DNA from 3 places in the Rhodococcus sp. UYP9 genome. Region 3 is predicted to be linked to each of the others. Evidence: riboswitches for the same ligand, from Rfam matches in the RefSeq annotation. Region 3 holds a riboswitch; each other region holds the start of a gene.
What was found. Region 3 has a riboswitch for thiamine pyrophosphate ahead of ABIB36_RS21700 (TenA family protein). Riboswitches for the same ligand answer to the same signal wherever they lie in the genome.
Positions count from the first base shown of each region.

Region 1: another riboswitch for thiamine pyrophosphate. It lies ahead of thiO (glycine oxidase ThiO); the one in region 3 lies ahead of ABIB36_RS21700 (TenA family protein).
Region 2: another riboswitch for thiamine pyrophosphate. It lies ahead of ABIB36_RS06485 (3-oxoacyl-ACP reductase); the one in region 3 lies ahead of ABIB36_RS21700 (TenA family protein).

Region 1 covers NZ_JBEPPH010000002.1:523,087-530,292, reverse strand. The annotation lists gene ABIB36_RS08870 (ABC transporter permease) at 1-366, opposite strand, end outside; gene ABIB36_RS08865 (ABC transporter ATP-binding protein) at 366-1,328, opposite strand; gene ABIB36_RS08860 (thiazole synthase) at 1,412-2,152, opposite strand; gene thiS (sulfur carrier protein ThiS) at 2,157-2,372, opposite strand; gene thiO (glycine oxidase ThiO) at 2,369-3,430, opposite strand; TPP riboswitch at 3,429-3,541, opposite strand; gene thiE (thiamine phosphate synthase) at 3,567-4,259, shown strand; gene ABIB36_RS08840 (NUDIX hydrolase) at 4,296-5,135, opposite strand; gene ABIB36_RS08835 (GlnX family signal transduction membrane protein) at 5,149-6,507, shown strand; gene ABIB36_RS08830 (glutamate ABC transporter substrate-binding protein) at 6,504-7,206, shown strand, end outside.
Region 2 covers NZ_JBEPPH010000002.1:49,440-56,645, forward strand. The annotation lists gene ABIB36_RS06475 (alpha-hydroxy-acid oxidizing protein) at 1-462, shown strand, start outside; gene ABIB36_RS06480 (alpha-amylase family glycosyl hydrolase) at 459-1,778, shown strand; TPP riboswitch at 1,890-1,979, shown strand; gene ABIB36_RS06485 (3-oxoacyl-ACP reductase) at 2,026-2,796, shown strand; gene ABIB36_RS06490 (LLM class flavin-dependent oxidoreductase) at 2,798-4,069, shown strand; gene ABIB36_RS06495 (glycoside hydrolase family 183 protein) at 4,108-5,562, shown strand; gene ABIB36_RS06500 (alpha/beta fold hydrolase) at 5,559-6,452, opposite strand; gene ABIB36_RS06505 (hypothetical protein) at 6,596-7,096, shown strand; gene ABIB36_RS06510 (alpha-isopropylmalate synthase regulatory domain-containing protein) at 7,151-7,206, opposite strand, start outside.
Region 3 covers NZ_JBEPPH010000013.1:2,821-10,026, forward strand. The annotation lists gene ABIB36_RS21680 (FMN-dependent NADH-azoreductase) at 1-118, shown strand, start outside; gene ABIB36_RS21685 (ABC transporter ATP-binding protein) at 121-846, opposite strand; gene ABIB36_RS21690 (ABC transporter permease) at 843-1,676, opposite strand; gene ABIB36_RS21695 (ABC transporter substrate-binding protein) at 1,654-2,667, opposite strand; gene ABIB36_RS21700 (TenA family protein) at 2,664-3,404, opposite strand; TPP riboswitch at 3,398-3,497, opposite strand; gene ABIB36_RS21705 (hypothetical protein) at 3,659-4,312, opposite strand; gene ABIB36_RS21710 (carboxylesterase/lipase family protein) at 4,401-5,960, shown strand; gene ABIB36_RS21715 (ATP-dependent DNA ligase) at 6,023-7,206, shown strand, end outside.

The DNA.
Region 1 (7,206 bases), on a different contig from region 3:
GAAGACTCCGATCAGCAGCGCTTTGGACGTCAGTACTGCGGCTCGGTTCGGGATGGCCTGAAAGGTGGTCCTGATGACGCCGAAGCGGTATTCGCTGGTGACCGTCAAGGCCGCCAGAATCATCAGCACCATTGCGCCGAATCCACCGACACCGCTGCCTACTGCCTCGAACGCGGACGGAAAGAACGGTTCGAAGTCGGGCTGATCACCCTGTGCGACTTGATTGTTGTAAGAATTGACACCCAATTTTGACGTGATGCCGACGATCGCCGCCAAGCCGAGTCCGAGCACGATGATGGCTATCGTGCACCACCATGGCGACTTGGTCGAGGTGATTTTGATTCGTTCCGCTGCCAGGACACCCATCAGAGTGAACCACCCATCGCTTGCTGAATGTTCGGATCTTCGGCACCTTCGCCGTGGAATTGCACGTCGTGTCCGGTGAGCTTCATGAATGCTTCCTCCAACGACCCACGCTGCGAGGACAACTCGTGTAGCACGATGCCGGCACGGCCGGCGATGTCACCGATCGCATCGGTGGACGAGTCGACGACGACGAGCGAGGGCTGAAGCTCCTCTGCCGAGTCCGGTTCGCGCACCGTCAATCCGGCGGAGGTCAAGGCACTGCGAAGCGCGTCGAGCTGCGGGCTTCGAACTCGGACCGAGGCCTCGGACGCGTGGTCGATGAAATCCTGGACCGAAGAGTCGAAGATCAGCTTTCCGCGACCGATCACCACGAGATTTTCTGCTGTCTGTGCCATTTCGGACAGTAGGTGGCTCGAGACGAGGACCGTTCTGCCTTCGGCGGCGAGGCGCTGCATGAATTTGCGGATCCAGACGATGCCTTCGGGGTCGAGCCCGTTGACCGGCTCGTCGAAAAGGAGGACTTTCGGGTCACCCAGAAGCGCACCGGCAAGACCGAGTCGCTGTGACATACCGAGCGAGAACCCACCCGCGTTCTTCTTCGCGACGTCGGTGAGGCCGACGAGCCGAAGCACCTCGTCCACTCGAGACCTCGCGATGTCGTTGGAGGCTGCCATCCACTCGAGATGCGCCCGCGCAGAGCGATTGGGATGTACCCATTTGGCATCCAGCAGCGCACCGACCGTCCGAAGCGGCTGCTTGAGTTGGTTGTAGCGCTTGCCCTCGATCAGCGCCTCCCCACTGGTGGGGCGGTCCAATCCGAGGATCATGCGCATGGTGGTCGACTTGCCCGCACCGTTGGGTCCGAGGAACCCCGTGACGATGCCGGGCTTCACCGTGAAGGTCAGGTCTTCGACCGCCTTGGTGTTTCCGAACTGTTTGGTCAGTCCTTTGACTTCGATCATGGGACTCACTGTCCACTACCGAACCACCCCTGCGCATCACCCAGGAGTCGCGACCGAGGGTCATCCTTAGGGATGATGCGCCGCTACATCGGTGAACTCGCCTGGGCCCAGAAACGTTTCGGTATCCGGCCTGCCCGGCGGGCCTGATAACCGGCTACGACGGCATGCTTCATCGCCGACGCCATGAGCGCAGGGTCCTGTGCCCTGGTGACCGCCGTTGCCAGAAGGACGGCGTCGCAGCCGAGTTCCATCGCCAACGCCGCATCGCTTGCCGTTCCGATGCCGGCATCGAGGATGACGGGCACGGTCGCGGCGTCGACGATCATTTCGATGTTGTGCGGGTTCGAGATGCCGAGGCCGGTTCCGATGGGCGCACCGAGCGGCATGACGGCGACGCAGCCGATGTCCTCGAGCCGCTTTGCCAGGACGGGGTCGTCCGTGGTGTAAGGCAGCACGTTGAATCCGTCGTCGACCAGTTGTTCTGCGGCCTTGACCAATTCGATGGCGTCGGGCAGCAGGGTTCGCTCGTCGGCGATGACTTCGAGTTTCACCCAGTCGGTCTCGAGCGCCTCACGTCCGAGTTGCGCGGTCAGTACTGCCTCGGCGGCGCCGCGACATCCAGCGGTGTTGGGCAGGGGTGCGATGTTCAGCCGACGCAACAGGTCGAGAACACCGGTGCCACCCGCGGCGTCGACGCGACGCATTGCCACGGTGGTCAATTCGGTACCGGAGGCCACGAGGGCTTCTTCGAGAACCGCGAGATTCGCTGCTCCCCCGGTGCCCATGATCAGGCGCGAGCCGAAGGTTCGGTCCGCGATCTTCATCGAATCAACCACCCTGCACCGCCGTCAGTACGTCGATGGTCCAACCTTTGCCCACCATCGTCGAATCCCAACGGCTCTTCGGGAGCACCATGCCGTCGACGGCGACGGCGATTCCCTTCGGTGGCATCGAAAGATGTTCGAGCAGTTGACGCATCGTCATCTCTTCGGTCAGGAGGTGGTCCTCGCCGTTGACGGTGACACCTATCGCCAGAGCAGTCATTGTTTCCTATCTGTGGTGAATCGGGCCGGGTCTGCGGCCTTCGCTTCGATGAGTGCGTCGTCTTCCAGTAGTGCAGCGACCGCGTCTGCGGTGATGGGCGTCAACAGGATTCCATTGCGGCCGTGGCCCGAGGCGACGATGACGCGGTCGGAGATCTTGCCGATGAGTGGCAACCCATCGGGGCTCATCGGTCGCAGGCCTGCCGCGCATTCGTGAAGTTCGTATTCGCCGAGGCCCGGCATCAACCGCTCTGCGTCGGCGATGAGGTCGCGGACGCCTGCGACGGTGACCTGGGTGTCCTGACCCGATTCGTATTGTGTGGCCCCGAGAACCAATCCGTCTCCGCGCGGCACCAGGTAGATCGCGCGGCCGTGGACGCTGCCGCGGATCGTTCGGGTCGGGGCAGGTGTGGCACTGGGTCTGCGTCGTAGACGCAGTATTTCGCCTTTGACTGCCCGGACCGGTACGTCGGCAAGGAGCGCGGAGGTCTGAGCGCCTGCTGCCAGCACGATGCGGTCGGTGGTCAGTGCGTCGAGATCGGTGACGGTGTCGGCGGAGAATTCGACGCCGCCGCTCACCGCTGCGGTCTGCAGTGCCTCGAGCAGCCTGCGGTTGTCGACGGCCAATTCGGTGGGTGCCAGCAGCCCGAGGCGGATGTTCGGTGCGAGGGAAGGCTCGAGCTCCCGGATCTGTGCCCGACCGAGGATCTCGAGCTGGTGACCTTGGTTTCCAACCCAGTCGGCAATGGTTCGCAGGTCCGTCGCGTCGGCTGCATCGAGGGCGACCGTCAGTGATCCGGTAGCGGAGAACACCGACGGGCCGGGGAGCGCTCGTGCGAATTCGGGCCATCTGGCGAGGGAATGAGCGCCGAGTTCGAGCAGTTCGTGTTCACCCGGCCATCCCTCGGACAGCGGGGCGAGCATTCCTCCGGCCACCCATGATGCACCGGTACCGACCGACGGATCGTGGAGCCGCACGGACCAGCCGTCGCGCGCAGATCGTGCGGCCACCGCCAGGCCGATCACTCCCCCACCGACCACGGAAAGACTCTTGGGCACTTCTCACCACCTCACTCCCTGCGCCGGCATGATCCGGTTCAGGTATTGACGGTAAGGACTGGCGTGTCCACTCTCAGCCCCACGTACCTCGGGACTCCCGTGTATCGACTCTCGCCAACAGACTACCGTTGCCGTTGTGCAAAGCGATCGGATCATCCGCAACCCGGAAGCGCGTGAGCGTTTGACATCAGCTCGGCTTTATCTGTGCACCGATGCTCGACGCGAGCACGGCGACCTCGCTCAGTTCGCCGAGGCCGCACTGTCCGGTGGCGTCGACATCATTCAACTTCGCGACAAGAACTCCGAAGGCGAGCGCACTTTCGGCCCGCTCGAAGCCAAGGACGAGCTGGCGGCGCTGGCAATTCTGTCGGCCGCCACCAAACGCCACGGGGCACTCCTCGCAGTCAACGACCGCGCCGACCTTGCCCTCGCATCGGGCGCCGACGTGCTGCATCTCGGCCAGGGCGATCTTCCGGTCCACTATGCGCGCCAGATCCTCGGCCCCGACGTCGTCATCGGGCGGTCGACACAGAATCGAAGCCAGGCCGCTCTCGCAGCCATCGAGGACGGCGTCGACTATTTCGCAACCGGGCCGATCTGGGCCACACCGACCAAGCCGAACCGGAAAGCAGCCGGTCTGGACCTGTTGCGCAGCACCGCGGAATCCGCTCCGACGCGGCCGTGGTTCGCCATCGGCGGGATCGACGCCGAGAACGTCGACGAAGTTCTTGCCGCGGGCGCGGATCGCATCGTCGTCGTACGGGCCATCACCAAAGCTCGCGATCCACAGGCAGCTGCACGGGAGCTCAAGCTCGCGTTGCAGGGCTGACCTCGCGTTGCAGGGCTGACGGAGCCTAGGGCCTACCTAGCCGAGCCATCCCAGCACGGTCGACGGCGAGAGCACCTGCACCGACGTCGGGAGCCGTTGTTGCAGTCCGCGGTCGGCGGTGACCAAAGCAGTGAGTGTCGTCGACGCCTGTGCCTGTGATGCAAGTTCGTCGTCCCCACTGCCGGCGGCGTGGATGACGGGGACTCTGGTGTCCTCGAACTGTGCTGCTCGTGCTTCACCTTCGAGGACTGCCTCGATCCGGGTGAGCCAGCCGAAGCCGACACCCGGCAGCTCGACGGTTCGCGGAAGGGTGCCCGCCAGTGAGCTCAGCAACTTGCCGGTTGCGCCGCTGCGATCACGCCACCAACCGTCGGGCCTCGAGCCGAGTACGTTCGCGGTATCCAGCAGAACTCGTAGCGGGCTGATGCGCAGGGAAGCCCAGCTGGCGGCGAACCCCGGGTGCAGAGGCAGTTGATCGACCATGTCCTCCGGAACCCACCGAAGCTCGGTGCTCTCCCCGTTCATCGTCGTGTCGAGTTGGGTGGCAGCGTCGGCGACGACGGTCGTGTAGGACCATCCGCTCGCCATCCGAGCCGTCTCGACTTCGCCGCGAACGAAGACGTTGTCGACACCGATTCCGGCTTCCTCGTCTGCTTCGCGAACAGCGGCGTGCACGTTGGTTTCGTGCGAGTCCTTTGCGCCACCCGGCAACGCCCACGTCCCACCCTGATGGCTCCAGAGCGCTCGGTGCTGCAGAAGGACCGTCGGCTCACCGTCCGGCGATGGGGCCCGCAGTAGTAGCCCCGCCGCGCCGTGTTTGCCCCAGTGCCGCGTGCCGTCCTCACCCACAACCCACCCGTCACCGTCGCCACGCATACCGACACCCTAGGTGAACCTTCCGGTAGGCGTACGGACGGTCGCTCCGGCTTATATGCTCGGTGCTGTGATTGTGGTCGGCACTACGCCCTCGGCTGCCGTACCTCCTACGACGGCTGCCGTGACGTCGGAGGCCGATTCTCGACGCGAACTGCAGCGTCTGATTCGGTCCACACCGGCGCGCATGATCGCTCTGGGCCTGATACTCGTCATCGCGTTCGTAGTCACCGGCACCGTTATCTCCGTCTCGGTATCCGAGCGAGCCCGGACGCTCGACACTCTTCTCGTTCGGACCGAGCCACTCGCCAACTCGGCGCAGAACCTCTACGGCGCACTGTCCGTTGCCGACGCGGCTGCCTCGACTGCATTCATCGCCGGCGGGCTGGAGCCCCGGGACGTTCGCGATCGATACACCCAGGCGATCGGAAACGCCGGCACCGAATTGATCCGGGCATCCGACGGGCTCGCGGTTTCGGACGACGAAGCACGGACGGTTCTCATGGAGATCGGCGCGGGCCTGCCGGTGTACACCGGACTGGTGGAGACCGCCCGTGCCAACAATCGCAGTGGCAATCCCGTCGGTGCGGCGTACCTGGGCGAGGCGTCTACGCAGATGCAGTCCTCGCTGCTGCCCCGTGCCGAACGCCTCTACGCCGAGCAGGCCGCTCGGGTATCGAACGACCAGGAACGCTTCGTCAATCCTCCGTTCGTGGCGATCGGTCTCGTCGTGGTGTGCCTGATATTGCTGGTCCTCGCACAGATATACCTCTCTACCCGCACCCGCCGAAAGCTCAACGCGGGATTTCTCGGCGCCTCCCTCGCGATCTCGCTCCTGCTCGGGTGGATGTTGGTGGCGGGGCTGATTTCTTCGATAGCCACCGATCGCGCACTCGACCGCGGTGTTGCTCCGCTGCAGAAACTGACCTCCGGGTTCATCCTGGCGCAGCAGGCCCGCGCCGACGAAACACTCAACCTGATCCGACGCGGAAGCACCCGAGAGTTCGACGCGGAGTTCGCGCAGAACACCGACCGTCTGACCGAACTGTTTGCAGACAATGCCGATATGACCGGCTCAGTTGCCGCGTGGAAGGCCTCGCACGAGCGGATAGACCAGGCACTCGCCGTCGGCGATTTCACTACCGCTGTCACCGTGGCCACCGGTAACGGTGTTCAGGATTCCTCGACCCAATTCCGCTTGCTCGACACGATGCTCGACAACGGAATCGACGACGCACGTGCTGAGCTGCGCGGCAATGTGGTTCGCGCCAAGTCGGTCCTGACCGGACTTGCCTCGGGTGCGATCGTCCTCGCCGTCGCCGCTGCCGCCGCAGTCGGAGCGGGGCTCATTCCGAGGTTGCGTGAGTACCTGTGAAAAACCCTGCCCCCCTTCGTTTCTCGTTCGCAATCCTCGCCGTCGTCGGCGCACTGATCGCGGGATGTGCAACCGAGGAGGCGGTACCGGACGTTCCGGTCGTCAGCTACACCGAACCACCGCTGCCCGACGGCGCAGGCCCCGCGGCCACCTCTCCCGAACCGTCGAGCCCGGATCCCCAGTGCGATCGCCCCACCGCCAGCCTGCGGCCGATACCACCCGGAGCAGCCGGTCAGAATGCCCCACCGATGCCGACCGTCGACGCGATCAAGGACCGCGGTCGATTGATAGTCGGGCTCGATGCCGGTAGCAATCTCTTCAGCTTTCGCGACCCGATGACCGGCAAACTCGTCGGATTCGACGTCGACATCGCACGGGAGATCTCCCGTGACCTGTTCGGCGATCCGGATCGGGTGGATTTTCGGATACTGTCCTCGGCCGAACGTATCGAGGGACTGCAGGATTCCACGGTCGACATCGTGGTGAAAACCATGACGATCACCTGCGCCCGTAAAGAGGATGTGTCGTTCTCGACCGTGTACTTCCAAGCGCAGCAGCGTGTTCTGGCGGTCAAAGGATCGGGGATCAACGGTGTCGCCGATCTCGCGGACAAGCGCGTGTGCGCGGTGGACGGCACCACGTCACTACGCCGACTGCAGCGCATAGTGCCGACGGCGCAGATCGTCACTGCCTCGATGT
Region 2 (7,206 bases), on a different contig from region 3:
ATGTTCCCCAACCCTGGTTTGAACTGGTCGCAGTTGGCGTTTCTGCGTGAGCAGTGGGACGGACCGATCGTCTTGAAGGGAATCTGCACGGTCGGTGACGCCGAAGCAGCTGTCGATCACGGGGCGGACGGGATCGTGGTGTCCAATCACGGTGGGCGCCAGATCGACGGCGCTCGCTCGTCGTTGAGCGCGCTGCCGGAGATCGTCGACGCCGTCGGTGATCAGCTGACGGTCCTGTTCGATTCCGGCGTGCGCACCGGGTCCGACATGGCGAAGGCGCTCGCGTTGGGGGCCGACGCGGTGCTGCTGGGACGGCCGTTCCTGTACGGTTTGGCGCTCGGCGGCCAGGAGGGTGTGGCGCACGTATTACGTTGCATTCTCGCTGAATTCGATCTCGTCACCAGCTTGTCGGGTCATACCGGTGCTGCCGAACTCGGCCGTGAGTCGGTGATCCGGGCATGAGCAGTCAGCCTGCCTGGGTAGACCACGCCATCTGGTGGCACATCTATCCTCTGGGATTCGTCGGCGCCCCGGTCCATGACTGGGACGGCGGTTCGCTCGAGGACGAGCATCGACTGCACCGCATCGTCGACTGGTTCGACTACGCCGTGGAACTCGGGGCGTCGGGAATCGCCCTCGGCCCCATCTTCGCCTCCGCAAGCCACGGATACGACACCATCGATCACCTTCGCATCGATTCACGGCTCGGGACCGAAGCGGACTTCGACGACATGATCCACCAAGCTCATTCACGTGGACTGCGAGTCATGCTCGATGGCGTATTCAACCATGTGGCACAAGCATTTCCGCGGTTCGTGCAGGCGCTCGAAGCAGGGCCGGATTCACCGGAGTCCGAGTGGTTCCACCTGGACTGGTCCGGGGCGAGACCGACGCATCGCAATTTCGAGGGCCACGATGAACTGGTGACGCTCAACCACGACAGCGTCGAGGTCGAGCAGTATGTCGTCGATGTCATGTCGCACTGGCTCGAACGGGGTGCAGACGGGTGGCGTCTCGACGCGGCATACGCTGTGCCGCCGCGGTTCTGGGCGGCGGTCATTCCGAAGGTTCGGCAGAAGTTCCCTGACGCCTACTTCCTCGGGGAGGTCATCCACGGTGATTATGCAGCCATCGTGAAAGCGAGCTCACTCGATTCGGTGACTCAGTACGAGCTGTGGAAAGCGTCATGGAGTGCAATCTCGGAAAGAAACTTCTTCGAGTTGTCGCACGCGCTCGGACGTCACAACGAGTGGCTCGAGACGTTCGTTCCGGCCACGTTCGTCGGCAATCATGACGTGGCTCGCATCGCCAGCACCATCACCGACGAACGCCATCTCGAGCATGCACTCGTGGTTCTGTTCACGGTCGGGGGTATGCCAATGATCTACTACGGCGACGAACAGGGCTTCCGTGGCGCGAAAGAGGAACGTGTCGGCGGTGATGACGAGGTACGGCCGGAATTCCCCAGCAGCAGAGAAGAACTCGCCCCGTACGGTTGGCCGACGTTCCATCTGCATCAGGAACTGATCGGGTTTCGCCGCAGGCATCCCTGGCTCGTCGAGGCGCGCACCGAAACGGTGGAGCTGTCCAATACCGCGATGTTGTACCGCGTCCACTCGGGTGACGAGCAGTTGCACGTGGCGTTGAACCTCGGTGACGACGAGGTGACGTACCGCATCGGCGGCGATGTGTTTGCCGGCGAGATATTGGCCGGCGAAGCACATGCGGGCGGCGGATCCACCAGGATTCCACCCCACGGCTGGGTGGTGCTGCGTTAGGTGCAGGGCGTCATGAGATGGGCCGACGTGCTGAAACCCGACTTGTCCGGTATCTATACGTATTTCTACGATCAAACCTAGACGAGCGGATATTCGGCAAGAGGTACAGTCCTCTTCGACACGGGGTGCCTAACGGCTGAGAACACACCCGTCGAACCTGATCTGGTCAACACCAGCGTAGGGATGTCTGCACGTGGGATACGTGCATGCTCTGCGCGGTGTGGGCCGGAAGAGCGAAAGGCCTGACATGAACATCCAGTCGAAGAAGTTGGACGAGCAGACAGTGCTCGTCACCGGAGCGGGCAGAGGTCTGGGCACCGCGGTAGCCAGGGCATTCGCGCGAGAAGGTGCGCGCGTCGTGGTGAACTATCGCAGCAGCCGAGTCTCGGCGGAGGCGCTGGCGTCGGAGATCGGCGGGGTTGCCATTCAAGCCGACATCACCGACGCCGAGCAGGTGGACGCATTGTTCACCGAAGCCGAAGCGCACTTCGGTTCCTCCGTGACGACGGTGGTCAACAACGCGTTGGCCGACTTCTCGTTCAACGGGGACGCGCGCAGCAAGGCCGACTCGATCACGTGGGACGAGTTCGACGCGCAGTTCCGTGGCACTGTGCGTGGTGCGCTGACGACTACGCAGCGAGCGCTGAAGGGGATGCGCGCAGCAGGATTCGGCCGAATCATCAACGTGGGCACCAATCTGTTCCAGAACCCAGTGGTGCCGTACCACGACTACACGGCATCGAAGGCTGCGCTGTTGTCTCTGACTCGCACTCTCGCAGCGGATCTCGGTGCGGACGGCATCACTGTGAACATGGTGTCGGGTGGCTTGCTGCGGACCACCGATGCCAGCGCAGCCACACCGGAGGAAGTATTCGACCTCATCGCGGCGTCGACGCCTTTGCAGCGAGTGGTGACACCCGAGGAGTTCGCAGATGCCCTGTTGTTCTTCGCGTCTCCGTGGTCGAGGTCGGTGACCGGACAGAATTTGGTCGTGGACGGCGGCTTGGTCAAGGACTGACATGCTGCATCTCAACGCATTCCTGTACGGCTGTGGGCATCACAGTGCAGCGTGGCGTCACCCGAATTCGAGGGTCGAGGACCTCGGCGATATCACCTACTACCAAGAACTCGCGCAGACCGCCGAGCGGGGCAAGTTCGATGCCGTGTTCTTCGCCGACGGACACTCCGTTCGTGATCCGGCAGGCGCGGGCACCTGGTTTCTGGAACCGATCACGGCGCTGACGGCGATGGCCGGAGCGACCACCCATATCGGCTTGGTCACCACCGTATCCACGACGTTCTACACCCCGTTTCATGCTGCGCGGTTGCTTGCCTCGCTCGATCACATCAGTGGCGGCCGGGCAGGTTGGAACGTCGTGACCTCGATGTTCGACGCCGAGGCGCGCAATCATGGATTCGAGGGCATTCCGGCACGGGCCGAAAGGTACGAGCGTGCAGAGGAATTCGTCGAGGTCGCCCTTGCGCTGTGGGACAGCTGGGAACCGGACGCGCTGATACTGGACCGCGACGGAATGTATGCGGATCCGGCGAAGGTGCACCCCATCGCTCATGTGGGCAAGCACTTTCGGGTGGACGGCCCGTTGACGGTCCCACGGTCTCCGCAGGGGCGTCCGGTGCTGTTTCAGGCAGGCGCGTCGGGACCGGGGCGTGATCTCGCGGCTCGCTACGCGGAGGCGATCTACGCCGTTGCCTATGATGCCGAAGCCGGCGCTGCCTATTATTCGGATGTCAAGCGCCGCATAGACGCTGCCGGACGAGACAGCTCGACCGTCGGAATCATGCCGGGTCTGGTGACGTACGTTGGGTCGACGATGAGCGAGGCCCGTGCGAAGAAGGCCGAGCTCGATGCACTGCTTCCCGTCGAGCAGTCGTTGCGCACGCTGGGGATGTTCGTGGAGCAGGACTGCATCGATTGGGAGCTCGACGCACCGGTTCCTGCTCTTCCGCCGATCGAGGAGTTCACCGGGCCGCACGGTCGATACGAGACGATTTTGCGGATAATCGCCAAAGATGACCCGACTGTCCGTCAACTTCTCGGGACACTCGCAGCAGGTGGAGGGCACGCCACGATGATCGGGACGCCGGAGTCGATCGCCGACGAGATTTCGGAGTGGGTGCGACGAGGAGCTGCCGACGGCTTCAATCTGATGCCACCGCTGTATCCGGACAGTCTCGACGACTTCGTCGACGAAGTCGTGCCAATTCTCCAGTCACGTGATCTCTTTCGTAAGGAGTACTCTTCGCGCTCATTGCGCGAAAATCTGGCATGATGCGCTGGCACGGGTGGTGCATCCGCAGAAGGGGAAGTATGTCGAAGCGAATGGCCGTCGTGAGCGCCGCTGTTGTTCTCGGGTCCGTGGTGATCGTGTACGGGGACAGCGTCCCAGCTGCCGCCGAACCTCTCGTCCCTCCCGGCGCGTGCGCGGCCGACCTGACGAACGAGACCGGGTCACTGGTCCCGGAGGATCTCTCGATTCCGATCCCATTTCCGCAACTCGCACCAGTGCCATACCCAGCACCGACGACGGCCCCGACACGCATCGACCCGGAACCGTTGCCGGCGGACCCCTGCGTGGATCCGTGCCCGGAGCTGACCGATGAGACTCGCGAGCCCACAACGCTCTCGAGCGAATTGAACATTCCCCGGATCGGATTCGAGTTCAAGCCGTTCACCATTCCGATCCCGATTCCCGGGCCCGAAGTGCAGCTTCCGCCTCCTCCCGATCCGGCGTCACCTCCCGTCGAACCGGCGGTCCGAACTCCGGCACCTCCCACGCCGCAGATCGGCAACGTCACCCGTGTTGCCAAACAGACTGGTGCGGGATCGATCAACCGCACCGACAAACGCTGGCAGGTCTACGGAACGGACCTGGGCATGATGTGGGAGAGCGCCCCCGGACAGATAGCGACGGCGTTCGGCGATACCGTCGGCAAAGGCTTCCATCCCCCTGGAGGCCAGGGCCCTGATTGGCGCAGCAATGTACTCGCTTTCAGCACCGATACCGATCTGTCCGACGGGGTCACCTACGACAGCATGGTGCAGGACAGTCGTTGTCACGCAGCCGAACTCCTCAGCAGCCGCAAGCTCGACAACGTCGAGATCACCACGATTCCTACCTCCGGCTTCGCGCTCGGCGACCGCCAATACATGAGCTACATGTCCATCAGGACGTGGAACAGCATCCCGGGAACCTGGTGGACCAACTACGGGGGGATCGCGTACTCGGACGACGGCGGCTCCACCTGGACGAAGGATCCGTACGCGCAGTGGGACAACATCTTCGGCGTCAGCAAGTTTCAGGTGACGTCGATGGTCCCGCAGGGTGACTACGTATACATGTTCGGCACGCCGAACACCCGGCTCGGCGACGTCGGCGTCGCACGCGTCCCGAAGGACCAGGTGCTGAACAAGTCTGCGTATCAGTATTGGAGCGAGGGTAACTGGACGCCGGTCGGAGGGTATACCGCAGCCTCGACGATCGTGGCGGCCCCGGCAGCGGAACTGTCGGTGCGGTACGACGATGCACGCCAGAGTTGGCAGATGACCTACCTCGACACCGCGAAAACGGCTATCACGCTGCGGGAGTCCGACTCTCCGCAAGGGGCGTGGTCCGACGGAGCGCCGATGGTCAGCGTCGCCGACTACCCCGAGCTGTACGGAGGGTTCATGCATCCCTGGTCCACCGGCACCGACCTGTACTTCAACATCTCGACGTGGTCGGACTACAACGTCTTTCAGATGCACGCGGAGTTGACCAACTAGCTCTTTCGCGAATCGATGTACTTCTCGGTGAGCTCGGCGATCTCGACAGCATGAGAGATCGGTGACCAATGACCCGCGTGAATATCGTTGCGAGTCAAGTTCTTCACCCATTTTCCAGTGTCTTCGTAATGATCGGGACGCACCGCGAGGTCCTCGGTGTTGACGATCAAGTGCACCGGGATGGCGATGAATCGATCCCGCGGCTTCATCAGGCGCGGTAAGAGGTTCGCGCGATACAGGTTCACCCCGTTGGTCGCGTCGGAGAACAATGTGGGGTTCTCGGTGACCAGTGACGGGTCGACGCCGGAGAATTCTTGCAGGAATGTAGGCCAACCCTTGGCGAACTGGCGTCGAATTCGCAAAGTGGAGAGGCCGGGTATGTGGAAGGTGACGGTGTACCAGGATGCGCGCGTCTGGGCGAGGACTTGCTTGACGTTATTCCAGCTCGGCGTGGCCAGCCGCGACCGCGACCACTTGCCGAGATGATCCAGGTTCGGACCCGAAATGGAAGTGTACGAACGGATTCGGTCTTCCGCATGGGGTTCGCCGGCTGCTTCCCACACGGTGACGGCGCCCCAGTCGTGCGCAAGGACGTGAACCGGTGCGTTCGGGCTGACTGCGTCGACGACAGCATAGAAGTCCGAGGCCAGATTGGCGAGTCGATAGGCCGAGCGTTCACGCGGAACCGTACTTTCGCCTGCGCCACGCGCGTCGTAGCTGACGATGCGGAAGCGCGCGGTGAGTCGTGGAACGATGTGACTCCACATCTCGTGGGTGTCCGGCCAGCCGTGGACGAGAACGATGGTCTCGCCGTCCGGATTGCCGGTCTCGTAGACCGCCAGTGACATTCCCTCGTTGACCACGGTTGTGCGGGTCACGGTTTCGCTCATCGGGTGGTACGTCCTTTTCGGTCTCGGTTGGGGCGTCACACTCTGTCGAAGATTACTATAAGTACCGGTTACATGTAAATGGATTGTCGGTGCAAGGTGGGAGGATTGTCCAACCTCTTCGCCCAACAAAAGGAACCCTCGAGATGTGGCCCAACGACTGGCCCGCGACACCCCGAGCTATCGCGACCTCCACCGAGGAGGCGCTTGCTGCCGCTCGTGCGCGCTCGGAGGATGCCTATCGCGACGCCGTGGCCGACGTGGAGTCCGAGGACGCGGCGCAGGTCGGTCTGGTGCATGCCGAGATCATCCGAGCGCTGCTCGAAGAACTGCATCCCGACGGGCTGACCGGCGACGATGTTCAGGATGTGCTGGCGCGGACAGTGCGCTCGGCATCGGAATGGTTCGGCGACCTCGATGTCGATGGATTCGTAGAAGTGCTCACAGGTGCGCTCGGGGTCGCGGACACCGAGGCTGTACGTCCGCGACCCCGAGCAGGTCATGCGTTGTTGATCATTGCCGAGCTGTCCAGTCCCACCCGGCGTGCGGCAGACGGACAAGGTGCGCATGCCTCGACGTCGAGTGAGGTCTATATCCGGCGGGCGATCGAGGAGATAGCGCGTTCGCAGACCATCGAAATGCCCTAGTGCTCTCTACCGAGATCTAGCCTGTCGACAAGAGTGCAGTAGAAGGTCGGAGAGTTACCCGTGCAACATGTTGGCCGCACCGATGACGGCTCGGATGGACGAGCTCGTGC
Region 3 (7,206 bases):
GGTCGATCTGACGTTGGCGACCCGTGTACCCGCGATGGCGACCCTGGTTCCTCGGTCCAGAGACAGCCTGGACACCGCGTGGGTTGCGGTCGCGGATCTTGCGGCACGGCTGGGCTGAGATCAGCGGCCGGGGTTGCCGATCAACACCTCCATCAGTTCGGCTTCCAGCGCAGCGAAGTGCGGTGTCGTGACGACGTCGAGCTTTCGTGGCCTCGGCAGCGATACCGTCACTTGCCGTCGTACATGTGCCGGCTTGTCCGATAGTACGATCACCCGATCCGAGAGATAGACAGCTTCCCGGATGTCGTGGGTGATCATCAGGACGGTCCATCGGTAGTCGAGCCAGACGTCCTGCAGCCACGCTTGCATGCTGGTGCGGGTCAGCGAGTCGAGGGCTCCGAACGGCTCGTCGAGCAGTAGTACCTCGCGTTCTTGAATCACCGTGCGCAGCATCGCTGCTCGCTGCCGCATCCCGCCGGACAATTCGGAGGGCCTCGCCTTCTGGTATCCCTCGAGCCCGAAGGCGGGAAAGAGTTTCTGCGCCTGGATCCGCGCTTGCTTCTTGCTCATCCCGCGAACCTCGAGGCCGAGTGTCGTGTTGTCGAGCACAGTGCGCCACGGAAACAGCAGGTCCTTCTGTGGCATATAAGCGCACGGGGGTGCCTCGACGACTCCGCTGTCCGGGGTATCGAGACCGGCAATCATATTGAATACTGTGCTCTTGCCCGAGCCGCTCGGACCGATGACGGAAACGAACTCTCCAGGCTCGACGTCGAAGCTGACCCCGTCGAGGATTGGCCGGTCGCCGTAGGACTTCGTGAGTCCGGACAGATGCACGGCCGTCATCGCGGCCGACTGTCCTGCGCCCAGGGGGCGACGACGCGTTCAACGGCGTAGGTCAGCAGGAAGAGCGTCACGCTGATAACGGCCGTGACGAGCACCGCAGCCAGGACGAGATCGGTGCGGAACGAGTTCTTCTGCTGGCTCATGTATATCCCGAGTCCGGCGCTGGCTCCTGCGTATTCGGCGAAGATGGCACCCACGACGGCGTACGTGATTCCGATACGAAGCGAGGTGAAGAAGCGGGGCATCGCAGAGGGCAGACGAATATATCGAAACTGCTGCCAGCGGGTTGCGCCCATGCTCGCCAGGAGTGCGCGCGCATCTCGATCGGCTGCCGCGAATCCTTCGATGAGGCCGATGGCCATGGGGAAGAACGTAGCGAGCGCGATCACGAGAATCTTGGGAAGTAGTCCGAACCCGAACCAGATGATCAGCAGTGGGGCAATAGCGATGATCGGAAGCGTCTGCGAGATCACGAACAGCGGCACCACTGCTCGTCGGAGCCATGGTGAGAAGTCGACGGCGACGGCAAGTATCCAGGCAACTACCAGGGATACTGCAAATCCGAGAACGGTGACTTGGAGAGTTGCTGCTGCATTCTCGGCGATGGCGTCGCGCTGCGCCCAACCCTGAGCCACGATTCTCGACGGCGAGGGCAGTACCTGTGGTCGGATCCCGCTGAGCTGGACATAGACCTGCCATCCGATGACGAGCACCACGACGATGGTGACCGACGGCAAGGCCCACCTGACCGCAGCCCCGATTCGCGGTCTACGCTTCGCCGGCCGTTCGACTGCGCCGAACGCCGCGCTACTGAGCGCCGAGGTAGTCATCGGTGAAGTAGGTGGACCAGTCGGGCTCGGCGTCGACGGCGTTGCCGCCTTGATCGACCAGGACACCGTTTTCGTACAGGAATTTCGAATATTCGGTCCATTTGTCGAGGTTCTGTCGCCCGACCGCGCCCGACTCGTCCAGCATGTAGCGGTCGGCGAGCATCTGCTGGCTTTCGAAGACCAATTGCTCGTCCGTGAAGACTCCCGGATTCGCATCGATGATGTCCTGCGCGGCGCGGACCGGATCGTCTGCCGCGAGTTGGTAGCCGCGTTGCAGCGCCTGGACGAATTTCTTGGCCTCGTCGGGATGGCTTGCCAGCCAGTTCTCGTTACCGTTGACCGTGAGTGCATAGGCGTCGGGGAAGCCGTAGTCGGTGTAGTCGAAGTACTTCATCGGAGTACCGCTGTGCTCGGCCTCGATACCCTCCCACGCCAGGTAGGACACGGTGAAGTCCGCTGTGCCCGAATACACGGCCTCGTAGGCCGAGGTTCCGAGTACGACGGTGTCGTACTCACCTTTGCCGCCGTCGTTCTGGATGACTTGGCGTAGTCCGGCCTTCTCGCCGGTATCACCGAAGCCTGCGTAGACTTTGCCGTCCAAGGCTTTCGGGCTCGGTATGTCTTCGCGGTCGGCTTTCACCCCGATTCCGGTGGCCCAGTGTTGCAGCGGGGCCAGTACCGAAATGATTTGAGCTCCAGCGGTTTTCGCGAATGTAGTTGAACTCTGCGTACTGATGCCGAACTCGGCGTTGCCCGCGTCGACCAGAGTGTCCGGGGAGGTGCTGTTGTACGGCAGGATTTCGACGTCGAGTCCGGCGTCGGCGAAGTATCCCTCCTGTAAAGCGACGTACAGCCCGGTGTGGTTGGTGTTCGGTGTCCAATCGAGTGCGAAGCGGATGGTATCGGAGTCGGTGGATTGTGCACACGAAGTCAGCGATGTGACGGTGACGACGGCTACCGCGAGGGCGCCGATTTTTCGGGAAAGTGTCACGGTGTTACCTCCGAAGCGGCAATCTCGGAAGAGGAAGTTGGCCACTGTGTGGGGTGAAGTGCGCTGTCCCAGAACATCGATTCGTACCGTGTCGCGATGACGAATGCGTCGATCATGGCGCTTCGTTGAGCATCGGTAGCGAGCCGAGCGGCGTCGTCTACCAGCAGGCGCGCGCAGTCGACGACATCACGGAATTCTTCCGAGTCGTACGTCGAAACCCATTGTGCGTAGGGGTGATCCGGATCATGGTGGAGAACCTGTGCGGCCGATACCGACAGGCGGACGGCCACGTCGGCGTAGATCCAGAAGCATGGCAGGATCGCCGCCGCCGCAACGGGATAGGGCTCGGTGGCGGCGGTTGCTACCAAGTACGAGACGTACCCGAGGCAGGTTGGTGAATGCATGGCCTGCGCATCCGTCGGGGGGAGCGCATCACCGACGAGAATTGACTCGTGAAGTGTCGCCTCCTCGACTGCGCTCGCCGCGGAGGTGGCCCAGAACGCGGCAGTCGCGGTGTCCGGAGCTTTCGATGCGAGAATAGCCAGCGCTTTCGCGTATCCCGCCAGGTACAGCCGATCCTGCTCGAGATATCTGCGGAACGCGTCGAGCGGCAGCGTGCCCTCGCCCAGCAGTGTCAGAAATTCGAGTTGGTCGATCGCGTGACGCAACGAAGATGTCGAGCCCCACATAAGATCCGTGTGGCGGACAGAGTCCACCGAGTTTAAAGGCGCAGTCATCGCCTTGACATCCCTTCGTCAGCATTACCTGCATCAGGTTCGACGGGTGTGATCTCAGCATCCGCATGTACGGACGCACCCCGTGTCAGAACATCGCCGACCCTAGCACCCTTGGTCGGCGATGCGGTGTCGAGCGGGCTGTCGCAGGGTCCTCGATGCCTGGTGGTGGCGCGCAACATTTCGTCTACCGAGGATTCCTAGCCGGTATCTGAGGTGGGGTCGCGCGCTGCCGAAACACTCTTTCGAAACTGCGTCTACTTCAGCTCGAATGCCTTGTCCGACACCGTGAAACCATGGCCGACCTGATCCAGGCAGGTGACCCCGGACGACTCCTCGACTCGGCATTCGAGCCCATTGGAACGCCCACTTCCGGGTACGGCGAGTGTGAGCCCGTACGGCAGTTCCTTCGCAGTCCCGTCGAACCGATGAAAGCGCGGATCGCCTGAGCTGAGAAACCTGGCAGGGGATCCTGCAGTGATCTCGACGGTGTTGGGAGCCACCGAAGACTCTGGAGCACCGCTTCCCGCCACTCGCGGGGCCGAGCGGGGGAACTCGCCGTGACACCCAGCGACCGAGGTCTCGGTCACGACGATCGCGCATTCGAACTTGCCACTCGGGCTGGTGAAGTAGAAGAACCCGGCAGTGCTCTTGTACTGGGACGGGTCGGCGGTCGGCGGGGGACTGCTCGTCGTCGGTTTGTCGGGAGTCGTCGAGGTGGTTGTTGTCGGGGCGGCCGATGTCGTCGGCGAGGGTGCAGTCGCGGGCGTCGTGCGGACCACCGACGGTGGGTCGGTGTCGACGGTCGCAAGCGGCGCCGTTGCGCTGCCGTCGACATCGGAACCGCATCCGGAAAGAACCAGGGCGGACGCTGCACCAACGGCTGCGCCGCATGCGCGTAGTCGGTTCATCTTGCCAGCTTAAAGTGGACGGATAGGTCCCGGGAATTGGTACCTTGACCAGTATCGGATGTGCCTACGTCGGATACGGAGGAATGCCATGACCGAAGTCGAGCAAGACGGCGTTTGGACATGTCAGGTGCACACTCCGGACGGCGACGTGATCGGGTACCGCGACGGCACGCACTTCGTGTGGAAGGGGATCCCATACGCGGCTGCGACCGCCGGCGAACATCGCTTCAGGTCTCCGCGGCCCGTGGAACCGTGGGCAGGAACCCGGGATTGTCGACGTTTCGGTGACGTGGCACCCCAGGGCAAAGCTAATCCGGTGCCGATCGATCCGACGATCCCGATGTCGGAGGACTGTCTGTCGGTCAATGTTTGGGCACCCGAGCCCGACGGTAGACCTCGGCCGGTGATGGTGTGGATTCACGGCGGTGCGTACTCGCTCGGTTCCTCTGCGCAGAGCGTTTACGATGGCAGGCGGCTGGCCGAACTCGGTGATCTGGTGCTCGTCACCGTCAACTATCGCGTCGGGGCTTTCGGATTCCTCGACTTGTCGTCGTTTTCTACAGCGGAGACGGTCTTCGAGACGAATCTCGGCTTGCGTGATCAGATCGCAGCACTCGAATGGGTGCAGCGTTGCGTGGAATCGTTCGGTGGTGATCCGTCGAACGTGACCGTGTTCGGCGAGTCCTCGGGTGGCGCGTCGGTCACGACACTGATGACCTCGCCGAAGGCCGATGGGCTGTTTCACCGCGCTATCGTGCAAAGTGCGCCCGCGACGTCGGTGTACGGACCGGAACGCGCGGCGGCCGTGGCCACGAGATTCCTCGAACTCGTCGATATCACTCCGGATCGAATCGGGGAGTTGAAAACCGTCGACTTCATGCGTCTCGTCGAGGCGGGCGACACCCTGTGTTACGACGTCCCGACGCGGGTGCCGGGCACGTTGGGGCTCGCGCCGGTAGTCGACGGAGATGTCGTCCCGCGGTATCCCGTTGCAGCGTTCCAGAAGGGATACTCGCACCGCATCCCGTTGATCATCGGAACGAATCACGACGAGGCATCGATCTTCCGCTTGATGAAGTCACCGTTGATGCCGGTCACGTCGGACACCGTCACGGAGATGTTTCGTGCGATCGCGAACGATCACTCGGATCTGCCGGCGTTCCGGATCGCGGAAATCATGTCGGCTTATCCGGATCGATCGAAATCGGCTGGTGCACTTGCGATGTCGAGGGATGCTGGATTTCGAATGCCGACGATGTGGATCGCGGACGCGCACAGTAGATTTGCGCCAGTCTGGATGTATCGATTCGATCATGCGACACCGATGCTGAAGGCTGCTCGTATAGGTGCGGGACACGCGACCGAGTTGCCTTATGTCTTCGGCAATTTCGGAACGTTGAATCGAGATCCGACATTCTGGCTCGGTGGCCGCAAGGCAGCGACGGCAGTATCGCTGCGTGTGATGAAGCGATGGGTCGCCTTCGCCCAGCACGGAGTCCCCGCCACCCTCGACGGTGCGAAGCATTGGGCGCCCTACGTCGAGCCGACGCGCTCCACGCTTGTCATCGACACCCAGGATTCTCTTGTCGAAGACCCGGACGCCGTTCTACGCGCGGCATGGGGAGATCAGGTGCTCGGCTTCACCTGACGTTGCCAGGGTCGGTGGATCGAGGTGGATTGAGCTGGTCCACTTCGGGATACTTACATCTGGTGCTGTTCATCCGAATCGTCGAGACCTCGTTGGCCGTGGGTGCCACTCGCTCCCGTAAGGCCAAGACCGAGGCGCTGCGGCTGTTGCTCACCGAGGTCGACCCATCGGAGACCGCCACCGTGGTGGCGTGGCTGTCCGGTGAATTGCCGCAGGGCCGAATCGGCGTGGGCTGGCGGACCTTGGCCGATATCGACGTCGATCCGTCCGCCGCGGGCACACTCACCGTCGCCGAGGTCGATACGAAGATCACGACGGTTGCCTCGACCTCCGGTCCGGGTTCGACCGCCCGACGTCGCGAGGTCCTGACGGATCTTCTTGGGCGGTCGACGGGTGACGAGCGCGTGTTTCTGGTTCGGTTGCTGACCGGCGAGTTGCGCCAGGGTGCACTCGAAGGCGTGATGACCGACGCGATTGCTGCTGCGGCGGGACTGAAAATCGACCCGGTCCGACGGGCTTTCATGCTCTCCGGGAATTTATCGGCAACGGCGTCCGCTGCGCTGGCCGGAGGCGAGACTGCACTGGCACTCTTCGAACTCGAGGTGGGTCGCCCGGTGCGTCCGATGTTGGCCTCGCCCGCGGAGTCGTCGGCCGCGGCGTGGATCGAATTCGCAGGCGAGGTGAGTTTGGAGTACAAACTGGACGGGGCTCGCATCCAGGTCCATCGATCGGGTGAAGATGTACATATCTACACCAGGACCCTGCGGGAGATCACCGACAGCGTGCCGGAGCTCGTCGAGTTGATCCGAGCGTTGCCGTGCACCAGCGTCGTACTCGATGGGGAAACCCTCGCACTCACCGACAGTGGCAGGCCGCGTCCTTTTCAGGAGACGATGAGTCGGTTCGGTGCCCAGAGTGCCCACGAGTTGCTTCTGCAGCCGTACTTCTTCGACTGCCTGCATCTCGACGGCGTGGATCTGCTGGACGAACCGCTCGAACGCCGGCTGGCAGCGCTGGAACAGGTTGCACCCATTCATCGGATTCCGTCAGTGGTACGCCCGGACGCCGACGCTGTAGCCGGGTACTTCGAGGAGGCGTTGGCCGCCGGGCACGAAGGTGTGATGGTCAAGTCGTTGTCGGCGCCTTACGCCGCGGGCCGACGCGGCCGCACGTGGCAGAAGGTCAAGCCCGAGCACACGTTGGATCTGGTGGTACTCGGTGCGGAATGGGGCTACGGCAGGCGGAC